One region of the Megasphaera sp. DISK 18 genome, then DNA from elsewhere that is predicted to be linked to it. Evidence: riboswitches for the same ligand, from Rfam matches in the RefSeq annotation. Region 1 holds a riboswitch; each other region holds the start of a gene.
The links. A riboswitch is a leader RNA that binds a small molecule or an ion and turns the genes downstream of it on or off. The one in region 1 is predicted to bind S-adenosylmethionine.

Region 2: linked by a shared signal. The riboswitch ahead of cysK (cysteine synthase A) and the one ahead of A0U42_RS01270 (branched-chain amino acid transport system II carrier protein) in region 1 are both predicted to bind S-adenosylmethionine.
Region 3: linked by a shared signal. The riboswitch ahead of A0U42_RS04985 (methionine ABC transporter ATP-binding protein) and the one ahead of A0U42_RS01270 (branched-chain amino acid transport system II carrier protein) in region 1 are both predicted to bind S-adenosylmethionine.

What each region holds. Positions count from the first base shown of each region.
Region 1 is NZ_LUGJ01000005.1:82,247-89,556, forward strand. It holds gene nadA (quinolinate synthase NadA) at 1-393, opposite strand, end outside; gene A0U42_RS01260 (NADP-dependent malic enzyme) at 635-1,891, opposite strand; gene A0U42_RS01265 (aldehyde dehydrogenase family protein) at 1,916-3,328, opposite strand; gene A0U42_RS01270 (branched-chain amino acid transport system II carrier protein) at 3,439-4,755, opposite strand; SAM riboswitch class I at 4,841-4,939, opposite strand; gene nth (endonuclease III) at 5,013-5,660, opposite strand; gene larE (ATP-dependent sacrificial sulfur transferase LarE) at 5,662-6,495, opposite strand; gene A0U42_RS01285 (nicotinate phosphoribosyltransferase) at 6,629-7,310, opposite strand, start outside.
Region 2 is NZ_LUGJ01000056.1:51,638-58,947, forward strand. It holds gene cysT (sulfate ABC transporter permease subunit CysT) at 1-304, opposite strand, end outside; gene A0U42_RS10365 (sulfate ABC transporter substrate-binding protein) at 317-1,354, opposite strand; gene cysK (cysteine synthase A) at 1,387-2,325, opposite strand; SAM riboswitch class I at 2,402-2,500, opposite strand; gene A0U42_RS10375 (GNAT family N-acetyltransferase) at 2,747-3,232, opposite strand; gene A0U42_RS10380 (hypothetical protein) at 3,606-3,851, opposite strand; gene A0U42_RS10385 (amidohydrolase) at 3,966-5,246, opposite strand; gene A0U42_RS10390 (adenosylhomocysteinase) at 5,262-6,503, opposite strand; gene mtnA (S-methyl-5-thioribose-1-phosphate isomerase) at 6,521-7,310, opposite strand, start outside.
Region 3 is NZ_LUGJ01000021.1:37,264-44,573, reverse strand. It holds gene fba (class II fructose-1,6-bisphosphate aldolase) at 1-883, shown strand, start outside; gene rpsT (30S ribosomal protein S20) at 974-1,240, shown strand; gene A0U42_RS04995 (MATE family efflux transporter) at 1,303-2,640, shown strand; gene A0U42_RS04990 (aminopeptidase) at 2,662-3,894, shown strand; SAM riboswitch class I at 3,954-4,051, shown strand; gene A0U42_RS04985 (methionine ABC transporter ATP-binding protein) at 4,136-5,179, shown strand; gene A0U42_RS04980 (methionine ABC transporter permease) at 5,160-5,813, shown strand; gene A0U42_RS04975 (dihydroorotate dehydrogenase) at 6,085-7,002, opposite strand; gene A0U42_RS04970 (dihydroorotate dehydrogenase electron transfer subunit) at 7,002-7,310, opposite strand, start outside.

The DNA.
Region 1 (7,310 bases):
CTTAACGGCATTGGACGACGTGACGCAGACGTCGGACGCAGCTTTTACGGCTGCCGTCGAATTGACGTAACAGACGACGGCCAAGTCGTCATACTCGGCGCGGGCCTTTTCAATGGTCGCCGTATCGGCCATGTGGGCCATGGGACAGGACGCCGTCCGGTCGGGCATGAGGACCTTCTTTTTGGGATTGAGCATCTTGGCGCTCTCACCCATAAAATCGACGCCGGCAAAGACGATGATTTTAGCATCCGTTTCAACGGCCTTTTTGGCCAGACCAAAGGAGTCGCCGACGTAGTCAGCATAGGCCTGTACCTCATCGGGCACGTAATAGTGAGCGAGGATAATGGCCTCTTTTTCTTTTTTCAGGGCAGCGATCTCATCTTCAATATACACAGGTTTCCATCCTTTCAGGGAAACGGGACCGCCCTTTGGACAAGTCCCGTTCAAACCGCCAGTCCCTAAGGCTGACGACAATTTTTATTTACACCAATTATACCCTATTGACCGATTTTTGACAATACTACTGTCATGACAATAGAAATCAGGCCGGTATGCAATGTCGTTCTGCCAAAGACAAACAAAAGCCGCCCTTCAAGACAAAGGTCTCAAAAGACGGCTCATGATCATCATAACGTTAGTGGCCATTGACCGATTCCGACACGGCGCGTAACTTGGCAATCGTTTCGGCCGCTTCCCGGCGGATGTCTTCGGGATCGCGAGTAATGCGGGCGACGCCGCTGTCCATGGCCGCTTTGGCAACGGCTGCAGCGACGGCCGGAGCTACCCGTTCGTCAAAGGCATTGGGAATGACGTGGTCTTCAGCCAGTTCGTCGTCCGAAACTAAGGAGGCGATGGCATAGGCTGCGGCCAGTTTCATATCCTCGTTGATGCTGCGGGCCCGGACGGCCATGGCCCCGCGGAAGATGCCCGGGAATACCATGACGTTATTGATCTGGTTGGGCGCATCGGACCGACCCGTACCGACGACTTTGGCACCGGCTTCTTTGGCCGAGGCGTAGTCCGTTTCGGGAATGGGGTTGGCCATGGCAAAGACGACGGCGTCGGAAGCCATGGATTCGATGAGCTCTTTCGTGAAAATATGCGGTGCCGAAACACCGAGGAGGAGGTCGGCACCCTTGACGGCATCGGCCAAGGTCCCCTGCTTACGGCCCTTATTGGTCACGTCTGCCAACGCAGCCTGGACGGGATTGAGGCCTTCCATGCCGGCATAGAGGATGCCCGGACGGTCGACCATGGTGACGTCTTCGGCACCGGCCCGGACCAAGAGGCGGCCGATGGAAGCCCCGGCAGCCCCGGCACCGTTGATGACGATGCGGGCCGTCTTGAGGTCCTTTTTGACGAAGCGCAGGGCTCCGATGACGCCGGCTAAGGCGGCGATGGCCGTACCGTGCTGGTCGTCGTGGAAGACGGGGATGTCCATTTCGCGCTTCAGCGTTTCTTCGATGTCATAGCATTTCGGCGAAGAAATGTCTTCCAAGTTGATGCCGGCAAAAGAGGGCTGCAGGCGTTTGACCGTTTCGATGAACTCCTTCGGATCCTTCGTGTCCAGGCAGATGGGAACGGCATTGACGCCGCCGAATACCTTGAACAGGATGGATTTCCCTTCCATGACCGGCATGGCCGCTTCCGGGCCGATGTCGCCCAAACCGAGGACGCGGGTCCCGTCGGATACGACGGCAATCATATTTCCCCGGCAGGTCAGGTCAAAGGACAGATCCGGATCTTTGGTGATTTCCCGGCACGGCTGGGCAACGCCCGGCGTGTAGAGTACACTCAAATCGTCGTTGGTCTGTAAGACGGCCCGAGGGAAGGTTTCAAGAATCCCCTGTTTGCCTCGGCGGATCTTCATGGCTTGTTCATCAAAATTCATGTCAAAAAACTCCTCTACAATAGTTTATGCGTTAAAAATAGCTTGCGGTTCTGTAAATTCGAGCATCCCGTCTTTGCCGCCTTCACGGCCGAGACCGCTGTCCTTAAAGCCGCCAAAAGGCGCTGTGACGTCGCGCGGGCTGCCGTTGACGTAGACGTTGCCCGACAAGATGCCTTCGGCAACCTTCGTCGCTTCTTCCTTATCGGGACCCCAGACGGCACCGTTGAGGCCGTACTTGGTATCGTTGGCAATAGTAAGGGCCTGGTCGACACTGTCATAAGTGAGGACGCAGAGGACGGGCCCGAAGATTTCTTCCTGAGCGATGGTCATGTCGTTGGTCACATCGGTGAAGACCGTCGGATTGATGAAGTACCCCTTTTCAGGCGCTTCCGGACGGCCGCCGGCCAGGACCGTCGCCCCTTCTTCGATGCCTTTGGCAATGTACGAATCGACAATCTTCCACTGTTCTGCCGAAGCGACAGCGCCGACTTTCGTCGTTTCCAAGGTCGGGTCGCCGACCTTATATTCCGGCAGGACCTTGAGGATGATGTCTTCGATTTCTTTTTTCGCTTCCTTGGGAATGATCAGCCGCGACAGAGCCGTGCAGGTCTGGCCGCTGTTGAGCAGGAGCGAATTGAAGCACATGCGGACGGCCTTTTCATAGTCGGCCCCGGGCAGGATGATAAAGGGTGATTTGCCGCCCAGTTCCATGCTGATGCGCTTCATAGAAGCCAAGGCCCGCTGGGAGACCTTGATACCGGCTTTGGTCGACCCCGTAAAGGATATCATGGCGATATTGGGATCGTCGCAGATAGCGTTGCCGATTTCACCGCTGCGGCCGGGGATGAAGTTGAAGACGCCCTTCGGGAAGCCGGCCCGATCAAAGGCTTCGGCCAAATAATAAGCTGTTACCGGCGTAGACTGGCTGGGCTTCAAGACGACGGTGGCGCCGACTAAAATAGCCGGGATGACTTTCTGGATAACCTGGCCCAAAGGATAGTTCCACGGCGTAATGCAGCCGATGACCCCTAAGGGACGGCGGTAGACGACGGACTGGGGCAGTTTTTCGACTAAGGGCAGGTCCGGGGCCAAGTCGATATAGGACTGGGTCCGTACGAACTGGTAGGCGATGTGGTTGGTCTTAACGAAGGAAACGGGGATGCCCAATTCCTTGACGGTGGCATCGACCATCTGCGGTTCAAATTGAATGAGCTCTTTAAGCAATTTTCTCATAAAATCAATTCGTTCTTCCATCGGCCTTGCCGCCCACGCAGGAAAGGCCTTGGCTGCAGCAGCTGAGGCAGCGGCGACATCCTGTTCACCGGCAGCGGCAACGGTCGTGAAAACTTCCTTCGTCGCCGGATTTTCAACGTCGATGTATTGGCCGGATAAGGGAGCTACCCACTGGCCATCGATATACAATTTTTTTAAGTCCATGAAAAAACCTCCTTTGTGCTGATTTATGCTACCATTATAGATAGAAATTCTCTATTGTGCAACAAAAAAGGCATCGTACTCTGAAAAATTTAAGTACAATGCCTTTACCATTATTTTGCCTCGACTTCCAAGGACTCCGATTCCGACGCGAAATGCCCCAGAACAGACCCGCCGACAAGGCCGACGACAAAGGGAACGATCCAGCCGAAGCCGTAGGCCGACAAGGGAACGGCAGCGACGATGGCTTTGGCAACGGCCAGACTGCTAAGGCCCGGCAGGGATTCCAAGCAGGCGAAGACCGTGACCAAGTAGACCGAACCCTTATAGGCCCACTGATTGGGCAGCAAGGGACCGACGATGCCTAAGACCAATAAGGCCAGGCACGGCGGATAAGCGACGCCGAAAATCCAGCCGATGTAGGTGACGATGCCGTCGACACCGAGGAAGGCCGTCAGGGCCGAGAGAATCGAGCAGGCGACGGCCGCCTGTTTATAACTGACACGGCTGCCGGAAGTCGTGCTGGTGAATTCCGCAACGGCCGCAATCTGACCGATGGCTGTCGTCAGGCAGGCCAAGACGACGGCGATGCCCATGGGAATCATGACCCAAGAGCCGATGCGGTGGATGATGGCTACCAAGAGCTCAGCCCGGCCGATGGACTGAGGATAATAGGAACTGACGCTGGCTCCCATGTAGAGCAGGCTGCCGTAGATGATGAGCAGCAGGACGAAGGAGACGATACCGCAGTAGATGAGGACCTTATTGCGCTGGCCGACGCCCGTATAGCCCTTGCCGCGAATGGAGCTGAGGAAGACGGCAGCCATGATGAAGCTGACCAGGACGTCGCCCGTATTGTAGCCGCCGAGGAAGGCATTGACGAAGGGATTGTCTGCAGCAGGTTCCGCCGGCGTCCCCAAGGGGAAGAAAATCCCGGCAATGGCGATGGCCACCAAAATGAAGGCCAAGGCCGGCGTCAAATACTTGCCCATGCGGTCCATGACGTTATGCGGGTCGGCGACGAAGAAATAGCAGAGCAGGAAATAAAGGACGACTAAAGGAATCATGGGCGCTGCCGGAAAATTCCCCTGTACACCGAGCTGGATGGCCGTCGCTGCCGTCCGCGGAATGGACACGAAGGTACAGACCAGCATCAAAGCCGCCAATAAAATCCGGTACGTATATTTTCCGACCTTGTCCGTAATCGTATGGACGTCGCCGTTGAGGCCGATGACGATGAGCGTAAAAATAGGCAGGAAAATCCCCGACAAGGTCAAACCGGCCAGGCCCGACAAGAAATCACTGCCGCTGTTGAGCCCCAAGTGCGGCGGAAAAATAAGATTGCCGGCCCCGAAATAGGTGGCAAAAAAAGCAAAGCCCAGGATGATGACATCCCGTTTCCGAATCGACTGTCTGCTGGAATCATTCATAACAAAAGTCCCCCTAACCCCATCATAAAGAATAAGTGCATCATACAAAAAAGAGGCGCTGCCCTCAAGCTGCGCCTCAATTCACATCATATCTTTCAGGAATAGCCTGTAGGAATTGGCACCTTACCATTGGCAGGTTGCCGCAGCGTCATCGGGCCCATCCCTCAGCTGCTCTGGATATTGCGGTATGAAATTTTGTATGTATTGGTAGTATTTTATAAAACTTTTCGCTGTTTGTCAATAACTTTTTAACAAAATCACTTCTTCGGCGACTTATTTTGACTTCCCGGGCATAAATCAGAGAGGAAGCATTCGTCGCACAAGGGCTTTCGGGCCTTGCAGACCCGTCGTCCGTGCCAGATGAGCCAATGATGGGCCCGGCTCCACCATTCCTTGGGAATGGCCTTCTGCAGCCCCTTTTCGACTTCAAGGGGCGTCTTGCCCTTGGCCAGCTGAAGCCGATTGGATACGCGAAAGACATGGGTATCGACGGCAATGGCCGGGATGTCGAACAAGACACTGACCAGGACGTTCGCCGTCTTGCGGCCGACGCCGGGCAGTTTCACCAATTCGTCAAAGGTCTGCGGTACTTCGCCGCCATAGTCTTCGCAGAGGATGGCGCAGTTGGCCAGAATATTCTTGGCCTTGCTGTGATAAAGGCCGCAGGTGCGAATCTTTTCTTCGAGGCCGTCGAGGCCGAGGGACAGCATCTTTTCTGCCGTATTATATTCCGGGAAGAGACCGGCCGTCACGATATTGACCCGTTCGTCCGTGCACTGAGCCGACAAGATGACGGCAATCATCAGTTCAAAGGGCGAATTGTAGTGCAGGGCCGGCTTCATGATGCCGTACTGGTCCTGGAAACGCTGGAGCATTTCATCTTTTACTTTCTTGGTAACAGCCATATCACTTTACTTCCTCATCGGTATCGATGACATCATTGAGACTTCCCATTTCATAGCCGCCGAGGTCGAGGGTAACGTAGGAGAACCCCGTATCCTTAATGGCCCGGACGATTTCCTGGCGATGGGCCAGCACCGACGGGATCTCGTCTAAGCCCACTTCGATACGGGCTACGTCGCCGTGATAGCGGACCCGCAGCGCCCCTTGAACGTAAGGGGCCACAGCGGCTTCGGCGGCATCGATCTGAGCCAGGAGATGCGGCGTCAGGCGGACGCCGTAAGGAACGCGGCTGGCCAAACAAGCGGCACTCTGCTTATTCCAGGTCTGGAGACCGAATTCCTTCGATAGGGCCCGGATATCGGCCTTGTCTAAGCCCGCTTCGATCATGGGACTGCGGACCGAATCGGACAGCTCTTTAAGGGCCTTCATCCCCGGCCGGTAATCGCCGAGATCGTCGACATTGCCGCCGTCGATGACCCACTGATAGCCTTCGGACCTGGCCAGGTTCACCAAGGCCGTGAAACGGATCTTCTTACAGTAATAGCAGCGTTCCGGCGGATTTTCCACAAACGTCGGATCGTCGAACTCCGTCGAATTGACCAAGCGGTGTTCGACGCCAATGAATTCCGCCATGGCCTTGGCATCGGCAGCTTCACTCCCCGGAAGGGTGGCCGATACGGCCGTAATGGCCAGGACCTTATCACCCAGCGCTTCATGGGCGGCATAGGTCAAAAAAGTACTGTCCACGCCGCCGGAAAAGCCGACGACGACACTGCCCAGCGACTTTAATATATCTTGCAGTTTTTCATATTTCTTGCGCGTATCTGTTGAAACCATAAGGATTCCCCCTTATACAATAGTGCAGAAAAGGCACCTTCTCCCCTCTTCCCGAGAGGGCCCCAAAGAGCCGCCGCGGAAAGGAAAGCAGAAAGAGCCTCCCTGTTCGGCCATCGTCCCCTCAATGGCCGGCTTAGAAGAAATGAGCCGATTCTTCCTTGAGCACGGCATCCCGCAGGGCCGACAGCTTGCTGCTGCGCTGAACCCACATTTCTTCCGGATTGACCAAGCGCAGGTATTCAGGCCACAAGGTCTGAATCTGTTCATCGGCATAGGTCATGATGTCCTTGAGATTCGGTTTTTTATAGACTAATTCACCCTTTTTAAAGATAGGGATGAGCATTTCCTGAACGCGGTAGGTCCCGGCCGGAATCGTCCGGAAACGCCAGGGAGCCTTGTCGCTCTTTAAGAGCAGATCCTTCGATTCATCGATGCTTTCCCCTTCGAGGATGATGATGTCGGCCTTCATCTTGCCCGTCTTCTTGTCATAGACGCGAAGGACGTTCTTGAGGCCCGGATTGGAAATCTTTTCGGCATTGTCGCTCATCTTGATCTTCGGTACGAACTTACCGTCGTCGTACTGGCCGACGAGCTTGAAGACGCCGCCCAAAGACGGGCTGTCCTTGGCCGTAATGAGGTTGGTGCCGACGCCCCAGGAATTGATGGCGCAGCCCTGGCCCTTTAATTCAAAAATAAGGTTTTCATCGAGGTCGTTCGAGGCCGCGATGACGGCGTCAGGGAAACCGGCAGCGGCAAACATCTTATGGGCTTCCTTCGAAAGATAAGCCAAGTCGCCGCTGTCGAGGCGGATACCG
Region 2 (7,310 bases), on a different contig from region 1:
TTAAGAGGGTCTTGCCGCGAAATTCATAGCGGACGAGGACCCAGGCCAGGATGAAACCGAAGACGGAGTTGATCAGGGCTGCCAAGAAAGAACTTCCAAGGGTCGTGATAAAGGCGTTGCGAATGGCGCTGTTGGTGATGAGCTTAGCGTAGTCATTGGCCGTCAGTTGAAAGGCGTGGCCTAAAATCGATATCAACGGAATGAGGATCAATAAGGACAGCATGGCCAGGGTCACGCCCAGGGTCAGGCCGAAGCCGGGAATAATTCGGTTTCGCCCGCCCGCGGGGTTTGAAAATGGATTCATCTGCATCCCTCCTTATTGACTGCCATCGACATCGGCCATGATTTTATCAAACATGGCGTCGTCGTCGAAGAATTTGACATAGGCTGCATCCCAGCCGCCGAAGTCGCTGATGTGCGTCAGCTTGACGTTAAGGTCAAATCGGTCGGCGTAGCGCCGGAGAATCTCCGGATTGGACGGCCGGAAATCATTTTTGGCGGCCAATTCCTGGCCTTCGTCAGAGTACAAATAGCGCAGGTACTCCTGAGCCGCCTGTTCATGGCCCTTGCGCCGAGCCAGGCGGTCGACGACGGCCACACTGGGCTGTGCTAATATGCTGACACTGGGTACGACGACTTCATAGCTGCCGGGATATTCGCGCATCGTATAGAGCGCTTCGTTCTCCCAGGCGATGAGGACGTCCCCCTGCCCGTTTTCGACAAAGGTCGTCGTCGAGCCCCGGGCGCCGGCGTCCATGACGGTGACATGGCGGTAGAGGTCGGTCATGAAGGCCCGGGTCTTGATTTCATTCCCCCCGAAATGATCAAGGCCCCAGCTCCAAGCGGCCAAAAAGTTCCAACAGGCACCGCCGCTGCTCTTGGGATCGGGCGTAATGACACTGACGCCGGATTTCGTCAAATCGTTCCAGTCGCGTATCCCCTTAGGATTCCCCTTGCGAACCAGAAAGACGATGGTCGACGTGTACGGCGCCGAATCATCGGGAAGTTCCTGTTCCCAACCGGCATCGATGAGGCCGGCCCGTTCCAGGCGTTCGATGTCATACGACAGGGCCAGGGTCACGACATCAGCCCGACTGCCTTCGATGACCGATCGGGCCTGGCTGCCCGAACCGCCGTGAGACTGGACGATGCGGATATCCTTCCCGGTCTGCTCTTTATAATGCTTTTGAAAGGCTTCATTATATTCTTTATATAATTCACGTGTTGGATCATACGAGACATTGGTCAAGGTAAGCGTGTCCTCATCAGTCCCACGACCGCAGCCGGCCAAGAGACCGGCCGCCGTGAGGACTGCCGTGACAGTCAGTACCGCTATGATTTTTTTATGCTTCATATCTTTTCCCCCTCGATACCGACTGCTGGCCCTTACAGGCCTTCTTCAAATAAAGACGTAGATAAATAGCGCTCGCCGCCGTCCGGCAAGAGGACGACGAGGGTCTTGCCCTCGTTTTCCGGCCGCTTGGCGACGGTTAGGGCCGCCTGTAAGGAGGCACCTGACGAGATGCCGACTAAAAGGCCGTCGGTCTTGGCCACTTCCCGAGCCCGTTCATAAGCATCCTCATTCGATACGTCGATCACATCATCTACGAGTGACATATCGAGGACGCTGGGAATGAAGCCGGCGCCAATCCCCTGAATGGCGTGGGGCCCGGGCTTTCCGCCGCGAAGGACGGCCGAGTCTTTCGGCTCGACGGCGACGATTTGTACCTCCCGGTCATGGCTTTTTAACCCCTCAGCCGTGCCGGTAATGGTACCGCCGGTGCCGACGGACGAAATGAAGATATCGACATTACCGTCCGTATCGCGCCAGATTTCTTCGGCCGTCGTCGTCCGGTGGATGGCCGGATTGGCCGGATTGTCGAACTGCTGCGGAATGAAGGCGTTGCCGTAAGACTTTCGCAGTTCTTCAGCCTTGCCGATACTGCCGCGCATCCCCTCGATGCCCGGTGTCAGTACGACTTCAGCCCCCAATGCCTTGACGATTTTCTGCCTTTCCAGGCTCATCGTATCGGGCATGGTCAAGATGAGGTGCAGGCCCTTCACAGCAGCGGCCATGGCAAGACCGATGCCGGTGTTGCCGCTCGTCGGTTCGATGATGACCGTATCCTGATCGATCTTCCCGGCTTGTATCCCGGCGTCGATCATGGCCACGGCCACTCGATCCTTGACGCTGCCCAAGGGATTGAAGTATTCAAGCTTGGCCAGGACCCGGCCTTTGATGCCGTGTACCGCCTGCCAGCGGGTCAGCTCCAGTAGCGGCGTATGACCGACGAGGTCGGTCACGTGTTTTGCGACGTGCTCCATAAAGCCCTCCTTTTTGCCCAAAGAAAAGCGCCACCTGTACTAAGCAGATGGCGCAAGAAATAAACGTATGCCCATGACTTCATCTGCCAGGTAAAATCCTGCTGGAATTGGCACCTTACCTACGTAGGTTGCCGCAGCGTCAAAGGGCCAGTCCCTCGGCTGCTCTGGATGAATAGGTTCGTATTGTATTGTCCTATGATAGATGGCTGTACAATACGATTATATCGTACAACACATGATGGTCAATTTTTTTAAGTACCCCATAATGACATACCTCATTCTTATACAATGTATACAACAACGATTCGCTTGAAACGTTACTGGAATTGTACACTTTGTAAGGCGTCTTGTCAAGGCATTTTATGAAAAAAATGAAGAAAAAAGTTAAAATTACGTATAAAGAAGCCTTTATCCGCCTTCATTAAAAAGTAAGGCGCATTTGATACCAAACGGCTCCACCGTGTTCCGAGGTGCTGAGTCCCTCGTTTTTAAAGCCGAATTTAGCATAATAATGCAGGAGCTTATCCTTGCAGGTCAAGACCAGTCCCTGGCGGCCTTCTTTGCGGGCGTCGTCGATAGCTTTCGTGAGAAGTAATGCGGCATAACCGTGTTTCCGATGACTTGGCAATGTATTGACGCCGAAAATCATCTGCCAAGCACCCTTTTCGTCGTGGAGAGAGGCATCCCCATAGAGGTCGTCCGTCAAATCACGTTGATCCGTAACCATGCCGTCGACGAAAGAAATAAGAGTCCCATCGTCGCCAAAGAGCAGCCAAAAATGACGGCCAAAGTAGGAAATACGGCCGCGCAGGCGTTCTTCCGATGCCGCCTCGGCTGCCGGAAAACAAGCCGCTTCTACGGCGGTGACAGCCTTAAGGTCGTCGAGGGTCGCCATTCTGATATTCATGCCATCGCTCCTTCCATCACGGCCCTCCTGCCTCTTACAGTCGGACACGGTGAACATATATTTCAAATATTATATCGTAAATGCCGAGAAAAAGCTACAGGAAAACGTCTGGAGAAAGTCCGTAACATGAACGTCCCGAAAGTTCCAGACCGTCATATCGCTCTTTTTCAACAGCAGCAGCCGGTCGGCATCGAATAAATACCCCTGTAACTCCGGCCCCTTCCGGGAATCGAAGCATCCTTCCGAAACATTCGAACGGCTGTGATTTTCACCGGAAAAGGCCTGTCACAGCGGCAAATACAGGAAAGGACCTGTATGAAGTTTTTACCTCACACAAGTTCTTTTCAAAAGGCTGTATGTCGCCTTTTACACCTCAGTGTTCGCTTACACCGGCACGGCTTTCTTCCCTGGCTGCGTGATCGGCAGCCATGCGGCGGAGCCGTTTATTTCGCCGTACTTCGGCTTTCCGGTTGCTCTCTTTTATGTTGACGACGACGGACCGGGCTAACCAGCCCAGGAGACAGCCGGTCAAGAGGATCTTAATGGCCGGTAAATCCCAGTGTGTCGATAAGAGCAGTGCCAAGACGACGAAGGCAGCCGTGACGAGCGTTTTATTCATGAATCGATGCATCTCCCTGTAAACGTACATAAATAGCCTCAAAGTGAATTTAATTATACACGCTTTTCGGGGATAAAACAAGGAGTATTCAAGAAGGCGCACTGATACGAACGGTTAAATTTGGGCAAAGAGTTTTTCTTTGGTCCGTTCGGCTTCAGCTTTGATCTTTTCGATGTCGAGTTTGGTAAACTCTTTGTTTCGCAGGAGGACTTCCCCGTTTACCAAAACCGTGTCGACGTCCATGCTGTTGGCGCTGTAAGCCATGAGGCTGAGGGCGTCGTGTTTCGGGTACCAATGGAGGCCTTCGCGGTCGACTAAGGTGATGTCGGCTTTGTAGCCGGCTTCGAGTTTGCCGATATCCGTATAGCCCAGGCATTTAGCCCCGCCTTCGGTCAGCATGTTGATCGCCGTTTCAGCCGGGATGACCGTCGGATCGAGGGTGTTGGCCTTGTGGACAAGCGCCGCCAAGTGCATTTCTTCGACGATGTCGAGGTTGTTATTGCTCGAGGCGCCGTCGGTACCGAGGCCGACGGTGAGGCCTTTTTTCAGCATCTTGGCGATGGGCGCAAAGCCGCTGGCCAGTTTCAGGTTGCTGCCGGGATTGTGGGCGACGCGGACGTGTTTTTTAAGCATGATATCCATATCATCGTCATCGACCCAGACGCAGTGGGCAGCCAGGCAACCCGTGTCGAAGAGGCCCAGGTCGTTGAACCAGGCAATAGGCGACTTGCCGTACTGCTTCTTAATGTTTTCGACTTCGCCCTTCGTTTCCGACAAATGGGTATGGATTTCAGCCCCTAATTCATGGGCCAAATCGACGACGCGGGAGAGGTATTCCGGCGTATTGGTGTACGGCGCATGGGGTCCTAGCATGACCGTAATGCGGCCGTCCCCTTTTTTATGCCAGTCTAAAAAGAGCTGTTTATTTTCTTTGAGGGCCGTTTCGGCGCTGGGCGTAATGCCCGTCATGCCCCGGCTCAGGCAGGCCCGGATGCCCGACGCGTCGACGGCGCGGGCGACATCGTCCATAAAGAAGTACATATCGGCAAAGGACGTCGTACCGCAGCGAATCATTTCGGCAATACCGAGCATGGTCTGGGCGTAGACGACGTCGCCGTCAAGCTTATCTTCGGCCGGCCAGATTTTCTTCTGGAGCCAATCCATGAGCTGCATGTCATCGGCATAGCTGCGGAAGACAGTCATGGCGATGTGGTTGTGGGTGTTGACGAAGCCCGGCAGGGCCAGCATCTGCTTGCCGTCCATGACTTCATCGTAATCGGAAAGGACGGGATTTTCGGGAAAGCCCGTGATTTTCGTGCCGTCGATGGCAATGTTTTGATCTTCTATTACCTTGTGGTCCCGATAGAGGCCGACGTGCTGAATCAGTTTTTTCATCCTAGTCCGCTCCTATCAGTCGAGATTCAAATATTTGCGCTGTTCTTCACTGAGGGTATCGATGGCGTACCCCATGGAAGCCAGTTTGATCTTGGCGATATCGTCGTCGATTTCATGAGGGAGGACATAGACGTGGTTTTCAAGTTCCGTATGATGGTCGAGGATGTATTTAGCAGCCAGGGCCTGAACGGCAAAGGACAGGTCCATGATTTCAGCCGGATGACCGTCGCCGGCAGCCAAGTTTACCAGACGGCCTTCCGCCAAGAGGTTGATGACGTGACCGTTGGGAAGTTCATAGCCTTCGATGTTGTGGCGGGCTTCAAAATGGCGGACCGAAAGGGCTTCCAATTCGGGCCGGTTGATTTCGACGTCGAAGTGACCGGCATTGGCCAGGACGACGCCGTCTTTCATGTTCTTCATGTGTTCGCCGCGGATGACGTCTTTATCACCGGTCAAGGTGACGAAGATATCGCCGACTTTGGCCGCTTCGGCCATAGGCATGACTTCAAAACCGTCGAATACGGCTTCGATGGCTTTGATCGGGTCGACTTCGGTGACGATGACGTGAGCACCGAGGCCTTTAGCGCGCATAGCGCAGCCTTTACCGCACCAGCCGTAGCCGGCGACGACGACTTTCTTGCCGACGACAGTGAGGTTCGTCGTGCGCATGATGCCGTCCCATGTCGACTGGCCTGTACCGTAGCGGTTGTCGAAGAGATATTTGCAGTACGAATCGTTGGCTGCAATCATGGGGACCTTCAACTGGCCGGCTTTATCGAGGCCGTGGAGGCGGTTGACGCCGGTCGTCGTTTCTTCCGTGCCGCCGAGGAGGTTTTCCATGGCGTCGCTCCGAGTCGTGTGCAGCAGATGGACCTGATCGCCGCCGTCATCGATGATGATGTCCGGCTTATGGTCGAGGGATTTATTCAGAAAATCGAAGTATTCTTCATCGGTTGCGCCGTACCAGGCATAGACCGTCAGGCCGTCTTCCACGAGAGCTGCTGCGACGTCGTCCTGAGTCGACAAGGGGTTGCTGCCGGTAACGATGACCTTAGCGCCGGCCCGGTGAAGGACTTCGGCCAAATATGCCGTCTTGGCTTCGAGGTGGACGCTGACGCAGATGGTCTTGCCCTTAAAAGTCTGTTCGGCTTTCAATTTGTCGCCAATGGCATTGAGGGCCGGCATGTGACGGTCGACCCAATTGATTTTTTCATGGCCGCTCTTAGCTAATTTGATGTCGCGAATAATTGATTCCATACAGTTCATACCTCTTTCTATAATGAATGCTTGTCAAAAAATGTCTGTACAGCCTCCGTATCGGGATGGCTGATGATGCCCTTTTCGGTGATGATGGCCCGGATGTTTTCATGAGGCGTCACATCAAAGGCCGGGTTATAGACCGGCGTATCCGAAAGGGCTGTGGCAGCGCCTCTGAAGGAGCGGACTTCGTCGTGACTGCGCTCTTCAATGGGAATCTGACTGCCGCCGGAAATCGACCGGTCAAAGGTCGACAGGGGCGCTGCAATATACAGGGGAATACCCAGGACCTTGGCCATCAGGGACAGGCCGTAGGTCCCGATTTTATTGGCCGTATCGCCGTTGGCGGCAATGCGGTCGGCACCGACGATGATGGCGTCGACGCCCTTTTCTTTCATCGTCCAGGCAGCCATGTTGTCGGTAATGAGCGTAACCGGAACACCGCCTGCCATGAGCTCAAAAGCCGTCAGCCGCGCTCCCTGCAGGAGGGGCCGCGTTTCATCGGCATAGACCATCTTGACCTGTCCCCGGCGATGGAGTTCAGAAATGACGCCGAGGGCCGTACCGACGCCGGCCGTCGCCAGAGCTCCGGCATTGCAGTGTGTCAGAAGGGTCAAAAGGCGGTCCCCTTTCCCGATTTCATCGGCACCCCAGCCGGCCATGGCCGTATTGATGGCCACATCGTCGGCATGGATGGCTTTGGCCTTGTCTTCTAAGACGTGGACGATTGCCGTCGGACTTTCGCCGCCATGGGCCTTCGCGCAGGTCATCATCTGCTCCAAGGCCCAGTGAAGGTTGACTGCCGTC
Region 3 (7,310 bases), on a different contig from region 1:
GGAAATCGTCCAGGCTGTCACAGAAGCCGCTGCTGAATTGAAATCCCCGATCATCCTTCAGGCTTCGGCCGGTGCCCGTAAATATGCGAAACCGTCGTACTTGAAACATCTCGTAGCCGCAGCCCTGGAAGATTACGATCTCCCCATCGCCCTTCACCTCGACCACGGTGCTGACTTTGAAACCTGCAAAGACTGCATCGACAGCGGATTCACGTCTGTCATGATCGACGGCTCCAAACATTCTTTCGAAGACAATATTGCTTTGACGAAAAAAGTCGTTGAATATGCTCATTCCAAGGGCGTCGTCGTCGAAGGCGAACTCGGTCAGCTGGCCGGCATCGAAGACGATGTCAACGTCTCGGCTGAAGAAGCTCACTACACCCGTCCGGAAGAAGTCGAAGAATTCGTATCCCGTACGGGCGTCGATTCCTTGGCTATCGCTATCGGCACCAGCCACGGCGCTTTCAAATTCACTCCGGAACAGTGCACCCGCAACGCTGACGGCGTTCTCGTACCGCCGACGCTCCGCTTCGACATCCTCGAAGACGTTTCCAAACGCCTGCCGGGCTTCCCGATCGTACTCCACGGCGCTTCTTCCGTCGTACCGGAATACGTCAAGATCATCAACGCCAACGGCGGCGACCTCGCTGACGCTGTCGGTATCCCCGAAGATCAGCTCCGCAAAGCAGCCTCTCTCTCGGTCTGCAAGATCAACATCGACTCCGACCTCCGTCTCGGCCTGACTGCCGGCATCCGTCAGCACATGGCTCAGCATCCGGACCACTTCGACCCGCGTCAGTACCTGACCGACGGCCGTCAGTTCGTCCACGACATCGTAGCCCACAAGATCAAAGCCGTTCTCGGTTCCGAAGGTAAAGCCTAATCGCATGTCCTGCAAAAAAACTATTGATTTTTTCTGTGGCATATGGTAAAATTTTTTCTAGTGTTCTTGTAAATTAGGGAGGTGAATCCATTGCCGCAGATTAAATCCAACATGAAAACGATGGAAAAAGACGCAGCTCGTCATGCAGCTAACTCTCGAGTAAAATCTTCCGTTCATACCGCTATCCGCCGTACGAACGAAGCCATCCTCGGCGGTGACGCTGATGCCGTTAAACAGGCATTTGATAAAGCTAGCAGCGTAATCGACAGCGCCGCACGTAAAGGCGTTCTCCATAAAAATACGGCAGCTCGTAAAAAATCCCGTTTGGCTTCCAAAGTCAATGCGATGGGCAAATAAGTTGAACTGTAGAAAAAGCGTTGTCCTCTGAGACAACGCTTTTTTCGTATAAGGAGGTTTCTATGTTCCCCCATCGCAGCCAATGGCGTCATTTTCTGACCCTGTTTTTTCCCCTGCTCTTGACCCAGATGGCCCAAGTCGGCACGTCGGTCTTCAGCTCGATTTTCAGCGGCCGTGCCGGTACGGTCGATCTGGCCGGTGTCGCCGTTGCCGTCAACATCTGGATTCCCGTCTTTGCCGGCCTGTGCGGCATCTTCTTCGGCATCTCGCCGATCATCGCCCAGCTCCGCGGCGCCAAAAAGACGGAAGAGATTCCCATATACATCATGCAGAGCCTCTATCTGAGCCTGGCCTTTACGGTCGTGATTTTCCTCTTAGGCTATGTGCTGCTGCCGCCCTTTCTCGACTTCATGGGCCTCGAACCAAAGGTTCATTATATTGCCTGGGAATATCTTAAAGCCTTGTCCTTAGGCCTCGTTCCCATCTGCCTGCAGGCGACGATTCGCTACGTCGTCGACGCCCACGGCAAGACCCAGATATCGATGGCCATCCTCATGACCAACCTGGTTCTCACCATCATCCTCTTTCGCCTGCTCATCTTCGGCGCCGGCCCCATTCCGGCCATGGGCGGCATCGGCACGGGCTATGCCATTACCATCGCCGGCTGGGTGTCCTTTTTACTCTTCGTCGCCGTCCTGACCTTTATGGAGCCCTTTCGCTCGTACGATTTATGGCGCCGCCTGCGTCCTTTCAGCTGGCATCACGCCTATCACCAGTTGGAACTGGGCATTCCCATCTTCATCGCCGTCTTCTGTGAGACCAGCCTCTTTTCCATCGTCAGCCTTTTGATGGCAGAATTCGGCACCTTATATCTCGCCGCCAACCAGGGCGCCATCAGCTTCACGACCTTGACCTATACCATTCCCTGGAGCATCAGCCTGGCGGCAACCATCGTCATCGGCTACGAAGTAGGTGCCAAAAACTATCAGGGTGCCCGGCAGTACGCCGTCCTCTGTCAAATCACGGCCCTCATCATCGCCGTCGGCGTCACCTTATTCACCTACGTCTTCGTCGACGACATTGCCGCCATCTTTACGACGGATGCCGAAACCTTCCGGGCCCTCCGAACCTTCCTCTTGTGTGCCGTAGCCTTTGCCTTCTGCGATGCTATGGGTACGCCCGTCCAGGGGATCCTCCGCGGATACAAAGATGTCCGCATCATTACCTACATCGCCTTTATCACCTACTGGTTCATCAGCATTCCCATGGGCTATGCCATGGCCCATCTCACGCCCTACGGCCCCTTCGGCTACTGGCTCAGCCTGATCATCAGCCTGGCCATCAACGCCGCGGCCCTCAACTGGCGGCTGTGGAAACAGACGGCCTGGCGTTTATCATAGTTATATAAAGGAGTTGATTCTATGCCAACGATTGAACAATTAACGGCCTACGCGCAGGTATTACTGCAAAAAGGCCTCAATCTTCAAAAAGAACAGACCTTAGTCATCAATGCCCCCGTCGAAGGCCACGACTTCGTCACCTTACTGACCAAAGAAGCCTATACGATGGGTGCCTCCGAAGTCGTCGTCAACTGGCGCTCCGACGACATGACCCGCCTGCGCTACGAATATGAAGACCTGTCGTCTTTTGAGTCCCTGCCCGACTGGCGCCGCGACTTCAGCCTTCATTACTACCATAAAAAAGCGGCCTTCCTGAGCCTCATTTCGGCCAATCCCAAGCTCTTGAGCGGCATCGACACCAAGAAGATTTTCGCCCAGCAAAAGGCGCACAATAAGGCCTTAAAAGAATATATCGACGGCATGATGGCCTCCAAGACGACGTGGCTCGTCGCCGCCGTCCCGAGCGCCGTCTGGGCCAAGCTCCTCTACCCGGATCTTGACGCCGACAAGGCTTATGAAGCCCTGTGGAACCAGATTCTCCAATCGTCGAGAGCCGACGGTGTGGATCCCTTGGCCGACTGGGATGCCCATCTGGCCAACCTCAAGGCCCGCCGGACGTGGATGACGAATCAGCACTTCACGAGCCTTCACTACACCAACAGCCTGGGCACGGATCTTACCGTCGGCCTTCCCGATAACCATATCTGGCAAGGCGGCATGGAAGAAACGGAAACGGCCATCTTATTCAATGCCAACGTGCCGACAGAAGAAATCTACTCGGCCCCCAAGGCCGACGCCGTAAACGGTACGGTATACAGCACGCGGCCTCTCGTCTACAACGGCAACACCATCGATCAATTCCACCTGACCTTTAAGGACGGCAAGGTCGTCGACGCCGCCGCAAAAGTCGGTGAAGACGTCTTACAGAAGCTCGTCGCCGTCGATGAAGGCGCCGGCCGCCTGGGCGAAGTGGCCCTCATCCCCTACGCCTCGCCCATTTCCCTGTCGGGCATCTTATTCTACGAAACCTTATTCGATGAAAATGCCTCCTGCCATTTAGCCCTGGGCGCGTCGTACCCGACCTGCCTTGAAGGCGGCACAGAACTCGACAAAGAAGGCCTTTCTAAAGCCGGCCTCAACGATTCCATGATCCACGTCGACTTCATGGTCGGTTCCAAAGACCTTACCATTACGGGCCTAAAAAAAGACGGCACCGTCGTCCCTGTATTCACCAACGGAAACTGGGCCGAGTAAAGATTACTTATTGACAACGGCAAAAAGCCGTGCTATTATAAGTTGCAACAACGATATACCTTTCATCCAGAGCAGCTGAGGGACTGGCCCGATGACGCTGCGGCAACCCCCATTCGGGAAGGTGCCAAGTCCACCGGAACATTCCGACAGATGAAGTAACACCGTATTGACGGCCGTCATCTGCATGACGGCCTTTTTTATTGTCTTTATCCCCTGTACGCCTGGCTCAAGGAGTGATACTGTGATTACCTTAAAGAACATTACCAAAACCTACGGCGGCGCTGCCCAAATCCAAGCCTTAAAGGGCATCAACCTGACCATCGAAGACGGCGAGATCTTCGGCATCATCGGCAAGAGCGGCGCCGGTAAATCGACCCTCGTCCGCTGCATCAATATGCTGGAAAAACCGACCAGCGGCGAAGTCATCATCGACGACAAAGACCTGTGCAAAATGAGCGAATCTCAGCTTCGGGCAGAACGCAAAAATATCGGCATGATTTTCCAGCACTTCAACCTCCTCTCATCGCGGACGGTTGCTGAAAACATCGCCTTCCCCTTGGAACTGGTCGGCGCCTCGAAAGACGTCATCCATAAAAAAGTCGAATCCCTGTTGGAACTGGTCGGCCTCAGCGACCGCGCCGCCAACTATCCGTCTCAACTCTCGGGCGGCCAGAAACAGCGCGTCGGCATTGCCCGGGCTCTTGCCAGCGACCCCAAGATTCTCCTTTGCGACGAAGCGACGTCGGCCCTCGACCCGCAGACGACGAAATCTATCTTAGAACTCCTCCAGGACATCAATCAGCGCCTGGGCATTACCATCGTCATCATCACCCATGAAATGGCTGTCGTCCAAAACATCTGCCATCGGGCAGCCGTCATCGAAGGCGGCGTCATCAAGGAAATGGGCCGCGTCGTCGACATCTTCACCAATCCCCAGTCCCAGACCATGAAAGACTTCGTCACGTCGGTCATCAACATGGAACTGCCGAAGGGGATCAAGAATCTCGGCGTCTCCGACCAGCCTACGCCGGACCACGACATGCTCGTCCGCCTGCGCTTTAAAGGCAAGGCTACCCACGAACCGGTCGTCTCGGAAATCGTCAGCACCTTCCACGTCAAGGTCAGCGTTCTCTACGGCAACATCGACTACATCCAGGATGAACCCTTCGGCTACTTGATCATCGTCATCATGGGCGATATGGAAACCCAGGCCAAGGCCTTCTCGTATATTAAAACATTACCGATAGGAAGTGAGGTATTAGGTTATGTCCCAAGAAATCATTAAGTTAATGCTCCAAGGCATTGAAGAAACGTTCTATATGGTCGCCGTGGCCACGGTCATCGCCGGCATCATCGGCATTCCCCTGGGCGTCACCTTAGTCACGACCAGCAAGGGCCACATCCTGCAAAACCTCTTCATCAACCGGATTTTGGGCACCATCGTCAACATCATCCGTTCCGTGCCCTTCATCATCCTCATGGTGGCTATCATCCCCTTGACCCGACTCATTGCCGGTACGTCCATCGGTACGGCCGCAGCCTGCGTCCCCTTGACCATCGTCGCCATTCCCTTCCTCAGCCGCCTCGTCGAAACGTCGATCCGCGATGTCGATTACGGCCTCGTCGAAGCGGCTGAATCCATGGGCGCTACGCCCTTCCAGATCATCCGCAAGGTCCTCCTGCCGGAAGCCCTGCCGACGATCATCAACAACGTTACGGTCCTCATCGTCAACCTCATCGGCGCATCGGCCATGGCCGGTGCCATCGGCGGCGGCGGCCTCGGGGACATCGCCATCCGCTACGGCTACCAGCGCTTCCGTCCCGACGTCATGTTAGCGACGATCATCATCCTCATCGTCGTCGTCAACCTCATCCAGTACGGCGGCGACCTGGCATCGCATAAGAAGAATAAGAAATAAAAAATCTGCAAGCCTAGACATGAACGGGGTTTATCTCCTGTTCATGTCTTTTTTATGTCGCCTTGAAGATGAAAAGAGACAGCTGCGCAGAAATTAACTGCCCGCTGTCAATCACCGGTCTTGCCGGCCAAACCGCGGCAGGCCTTTTGATGAAGCTCCGACGACAATAACGATGATAATTGAAGCTCTGTAAAGCGTCACATCTATATTAGGCCAACAAAAAAGCGCCTTGTGAACGAGAGTGTCCACAAGACGTTGTTGTATGAGCTTCTTATGCTTCTAATTGACCGACGATGTCGCTGATATGGGCGATGCCTTGGTCCTTGCAGTATTGGTCGAGGCCTTCGGCGACGGTTTCGACGGCCCGGGGGTCGACGAAGTTATGGGCGCCGACAGCGACCGTGCTGGCACCGGCCAGCATGAATTCTACGGCATCCTGCCAGGTCACGATACCGCCCAGGCCCAGGATGGGAATGGAGACGGCCTTCGACGCCTGCCAAACCATGCGCAGGGCGATGGGTTTTACGGCAGGCCCCGACAGCCCGCCGGTGATGTTGCCCAAGATGGGCCGACGCGTCGTGATGTCGATAGCCATGCCGGTCAGGGTGTTGATGAGGGAAATGGCATCAGCACCGGCCGCTTCGACGGCCTTGGCCATGGTCGTAATATCGGTGACGTTAGGCGATAATTTGACGATGACCGGCTTTTTCGTATGGTCCTTGACGCTGCGCGTAACGGCGGCCGCCGCTTCGGGCTGGGTACCGAAGACGATCCCCCCTTCTTTGACGTTGGGGCAGGAAATATTGACTTCAAGACCGGCGACGCCATCGACGTCGAGGTCGGCTGCGATTTGTCCGTATTCTTCGACACTGCCGGCGGAGACATTGACGATGAGCGGCGTTTGACAGGAAGACGTTACCTTCGGCAGGATGTCCCGTTTAAAGGCGTCGACACCGGGGTTTTCCAAACCGATGCAGTTGAGCATGCCTGCCGGCGTTTCGGCGACGCGGACACCGGGGTTGCCCGGCCGCGGCAAGGGCGTAATGCCTTTGGAGATGATGGCCCCGACGGCGTCGAGGTCGAGAAAATCACTGTATTCAATGCCGAATCCGAAGGTTCCCGACGCACCCATGACGGGCGTTTTCATCGAGATTCCGGCAAATTCGACGGCAATCCGTTCACTAATCATCAGAAGACCTCCTTTGCCGAAAAGACGGGTCCGTCGCTGCAGACTTTATAGCGCTTGCCGTCTATTTTACTTTCAAAGGTACAGCCCAGACAGACGCCGAAGCCGCAGGCCATCCGTTTTTCCATGGAGACTTCGCAGTCGATGCCGGCCTTGGCCGATCCTTCGGCAATGGTCTTCATCATCATCGTCGGCCCGCAGACCGATACGCGATCGATAGGATGTTCGGAAAAGATGGTCGGCAGGGCATCGACGGCAAAGCCTTTGATTCCCTTAGAACCGTCGTCGGTGGTGACGTAAATCTGTTCGGC